2 regions of the Streptomyces sp. NPDC005438 genome follow, and region 2 is predicted to be linked to the other one. Evidence: riboswitches for the same ligand, from Rfam matches in the RefSeq annotation. Region 2 holds a riboswitch; the other holds the start of a gene.
What was found. Region 2 has a riboswitch for cobalamin ahead of ABZT14_RS07135 (hypothetical protein). Riboswitches for the same ligand answer to the same signal wherever they lie in the genome.
Positions count from the first base shown of each region.

Region 1: it holds a riboswitch for cobalamin, as region 2 does, so the genes downstream of both, nrdI (class Ib ribonucleoside-diphosphate reductase assembly flavoprotein NrdI) here and ABZT14_RS07135 (hypothetical protein) in region 2, are expected to answer to the same signal.

Region 1 is NZ_JBEXEP010000006.1:212,438-214,631, reverse strand. It holds cobalamin riboswitch at 785-1,008, shown strand; gene nrdI (class Ib ribonucleoside-diphosphate reductase assembly flavoprotein NrdI) at 1,173-1,601, shown strand; gene nrdE (class 1b ribonucleoside-diphosphate reductase subunit alpha) at 1,613-2,194, shown strand, end outside.
Region 2 is NZ_JBEXEP010000002.1:537,384-539,577, forward strand. It holds gene ABZT14_RS07125 (hypothetical protein) at 1-61, opposite strand, end outside; gene ABZT14_RS07130 (GNAT family N-acetyltransferase) at 233-742, opposite strand; cobalamin riboswitch at 1,137-1,272, shown strand; gene ABZT14_RS07135 (hypothetical protein) at 1,419-2,194, shown strand, end outside.

The DNA of each region.
Region 1 (2,194 bases), on a different contig from region 2:
CCCGGGCGATCTCCCCCCGACCCCAGGGTGCTCCGACCCCGGGGTGCTGACCGAACGCCTCCACCCCCCGTACGTCGACCCTGACGGGCAACGCCATGCCCGTACTTCGGCGCCGACCCCGGCTGGCGTCGACCACCCTCGGGGTGCTGCCCGATCACCGTGACCGCCCGCTCTCCACGGTGCCTGTCGTCGGCCGACCGGACCATCGCCCTCGGTGTCCGGCGAACTCTCCCGCCCCGGGGGAGGGTTGGCGAGGACCCTCCGTACCCCGAACGACGGCCCCGCCGCCCGCGACCGCGCCTCCCGGCCGCCCCCACCCCCGAGTTGAGGGCTTCCACGGAACCGGGCGGACCGGTGACCCGCCGAAGAGGCTGAGCGCCGAGGGCGTCCCCGCGTCGACAGCGGCAAGGTCGGGCGCGTCGCCCACCTCGCCCCGTGGCGTCGCCCCGCCCTCTTCCCCGGGGGGGTGACTCCGCCACCTCCGGGGGGCGCTGCCCCCGGCCCCCTCGACGTCGACGCCGAGCGGCCGTCCGAGGGTGGCCGCGTCACCCTCCGGCTCGCCCCCTGATGCCCTCGGTGTCCGCCCCCGGGGAACCCTCAACGAGGTTGCCGCCAGGGGGAGTTGGGGGCGTGTGTGCGCGGGCGTGCCGAAGGTGCGCGTGCCGCCTTTCGCGGGGCGCGCGCACCCGGGGTTCGGCCTCTGCCGGCCGTCGAACTTAGGTATACCTAAATTCTTCTCGCAACACAATATCTGGTGCCGTACACAACGGGGTGCTCTAGATGTAGTGTTGGCGGTGCTGGTGGTTCGCCGGACGTGAGAGCGTGCGGCGTCGCAAGAGGGAACCCGGTGGGAATCCGGGACTGCCCCGCAGCGGTGAGTGGGAACGACCGCCGTCATGAGCACTGGGTCCGCCGAGCGGGCCCGGGAAGCGACGGTCAGTAGGCGTCCTGACTCCCGTCAGGCCGTGCCCGCGAGTTCGAAGACCTGCCACCGGTGCGCGGCGATGCCCGCCGCGCGCTTCGAGGCCCCGAGGGAGGGTCGCGTGGCCGTCGTACGGACCGGGGTCCGGCGTGTTTCCTGTCGCCGCCCGCGGTCCGCCTCGTACGCCACCGCTCCCTGCCCCGGTCCTCGGTCGACGGAGACGGGAACGAGCGAGAGGAGGCGGCGACGGATGAGCGGTCTCGTGTACTTCTCCAGCGTCTCGGGGAACACCAGGCGGTTCGTGGAGAAGCTCGGTCTGGGCGCCACACGCATCCCGCTGCACCCCCACCGCGAGGGGATGCCTCGGGTCACCGAACCGTACGTCCTCATCGTGCCGACCTACGGCGGTGGAGAGCGGGCCGGAGCGGTGCCCAAACAGGTGGTCCGCTTCCTCAACATCGAGGCCAACCGGGCGCTCCTGCGTGGGGTGATCGCCTCCGGCAACACCAACTTCGGCGCGGACTACTGCCTGGCGGGCCGGGTCATCGCCGCCAAGTGCCAGGTCCCGGAGCTGTACCGATTCGAACTGCTGGGCACGGACCGCGACGTCCGCGCCGTGAGGGAAGGACTGCGGAAGTTTTGGACACCACACTCATCAGCGGCGAGGCCGGTGGCGTGAACACCGGGAACGTGAACAGCGCCGAAGCCGCCCCCGCCCCGTCCGCGCGGGAATCGGTCGGCACGCGTCGGGACTACCACGCGCTCAACGCCATGCTGAACATGTACGACTGCGACGGACGCATCCAGTTCGACAAGGACCGTGAGGCGGCCCGTCAGTACTTCCTCCAGCACGTCAACCCCAACACGGTGACGTTCGCGACGCTGCGGGAGAAGGTCGACTACCTGATCGACAACGACTACTACGAGGCGGCCCCGTTCAGGCGCCACGGCTGGGAGTTCGTCGAGGAGCTGTACCGGCGGGCCCACGCTCACCAGCACCGTTTCCGCACCTTCCTGGGCGCGTTCAAGTACTACACCTCGTACACCCTGAAGACCTTCGACGGCACGCGCTACCTGGAGCGGTACGAGGACCGGATCGTGGCCACCGCCCTCCATCTGGCGGCCGGCGACGAGGAGTTGGCCACCCGGCTGGTGGACGAGATGCTGACCGGACGCTTCCAGCCCGCCACCCCCACCTTCCTCAACGCCGGCAAGGCACAGCGCGGCGAACTGGTCTCCTGCTTCCTGCTGCGCATGGAGGACAACCTGGAG
Region 2 (2,194 bases):
GTTCCGGGGGAGCGGGGTCCCCTCGGGTGGGCGGGACGGACGGTGCCTCAGCGGATGTCATCACGGCCTCCTCGTATACCCCGGTGGGGTATGTGTTCGGCCCAGTCTGGCCCAGATCCGCCCGGAGGAACAGAGGGGTGGCCGTGTGAGTCCCCCGGCTTCCGGGCCACCTGGCCCGCCAACTCCCGTACGGGTGCCCGTAGTAGCGGCCCGGGGCGCCCGAGGGGTGGGGTCAGGTGCCGGGGCGGGCTGGGGCGTCGAACGAGATCCAGACGTCGTGGGGCACGTCCGGCCGCCCCGGCACCGGCCGGCGTTCCTCGCTCCACTCCCGGCCGGCCACCTCGGTGGCGACCCGACGCCAGAACCGGACGGCGCCGGGGTTGGCCTCCTGGAAGGCCACCTCCCACGGGCCCGGATGCCGGCCCACCACCTCGCGCGCCGCCCACATCCCCAGGCCCGACCCGCGCGCTCCCCGGGCCACGAAGAAGCTGTTGAGCACCCGGGGTGCCGTGCTCAGGCTCCGTACGAACACCAGCCCGGCCGGACGGTCCTCGCTCAACAGCAGGTAGGGCGCCCAGTCGGGGTCGGTGAGCGCCGAGCGGAGCCGCTCCTCGCGGAAGGTCCCGTCGGGGCGGGGCAGGGTGCCGTCGAACTCCGACATGTCGTGCCGGAACATCAGCCACAGGCGTTCCAGTGCGGGGTGGTCGTCGGTGTCGGCGCGGCGCAGGGACACAGGGGACATGGCTCTCCTCGGGAGACGGAAGGGAGGCGGACGGCGGGACGCCGACGCCGTGGGGCCGCGCCGCGGGCGCCGGCGGACGAGCCGGACGGGCGGGGGCGGCGGGGCGCGAAAAAGCCTCCCCTGGCCTGGGCGGTGCCCGGCGGGGGAGGCGTGGTCCGCGAACAGGATAGCAGCCGACGGCCCAGGCCAACGGGCCTTCACCGCAGGGGAGTTGAGGTGCCGCCAGCCGGGGACGCCGGGCCTGACCGGCCGGCCCCCGACAGACCTCGAACCCTCACCGGGGCCCACCAGGAGGCGGCGGCGACCGTACCGGCACCGCCCTCCGGGGGCGCCGGCAGTGGCCGGAGTAACAACCGGCAGGGTGGTTCAACCAGGCGCCCGGGCATACCATTTGGTGACCCCTCCGGGTGAGGGGCCACAACTTCATGCGTACGTGACTGGGGAAAGCCGGTGGAAGTCCGGCGCTGACCTGCAACCGTGAGCGGCCACCCATGCCGCGAGCCGGACCTCCCACCGCGCTACGTGCACCACTTCCCCCTGTCATGGTCTACAGCGTGGAGCTTGGAACCCCTGGTTCACCGGCCCCTGCCGCCTCCTCACCGGAAGGCGTCAGGGGCGGCCGTCTGAACGAGGGTCGGGGCCCCGCCGTCGGCCCCGAACTGGAAGGCACCGCGACATGGTTGGTGTGCTCAAGCGGTGGGGCGGCGCCCTCCGCACCGGGATCGCCGCCCTCGCGGTGTCGCTGCTGGCGACCGTACTCGGCCTCGGCACCGCCGCTCCCGCGCACGCCGCCACTCCCGCCCACGCCCCCGCCCTGAGCCGGGCCGGCGTCTGCCCCGACGGCAACGGCGTGACCGTGGTGGTGGACTTCCGTGAACTGGGCGGCGGCACCCTGGTGCGCTGCGCGGTGGGCGCCCAGAAGAACGGACTGGCCGCCCTGAAGGCCGCCGGCATCCGGGTCACCGGCACCAACCGCTGGGGCGAGTCCTTCATCTGCCGCCTGGAGAACAAGCCCGGCGCCGACCGCGAGTCCTGCGTGGACACCCCGCCGGCCTCCGCCTACTGGTCGTACTGGCACGCCTCCAACGGCGGCAAGTGGACCTACAGCCAGTACGGCGCCACCTACCGCACCCCGCCCAAGGGCAGCTTCGAGGGCTGGTCCTTCTCCCTCAACCGCGAGCAGGACGACGCCCCCGCGCCCCGGATGACACCCCGCCGCCCGTCCACCCCGCCCCCCGGCGGAGGCAACGGCGGCTCCGGGGGCGGCTCGCAGGGCGGTTCCCAGGGCGGCAACGGCGGCCAACGGCCCGGTGACTCCGGCAACGACCAGGGCCAGGACGAGGGGAAGCGCGACCAGAACCCCGAGGACGAGGAGTCCCCCAAGGACGGCAAGTCCAAGGACAAGGACAAGAAGGACGAGAAGAAGGACGACAAGAAGAAGTCCGACGCGGA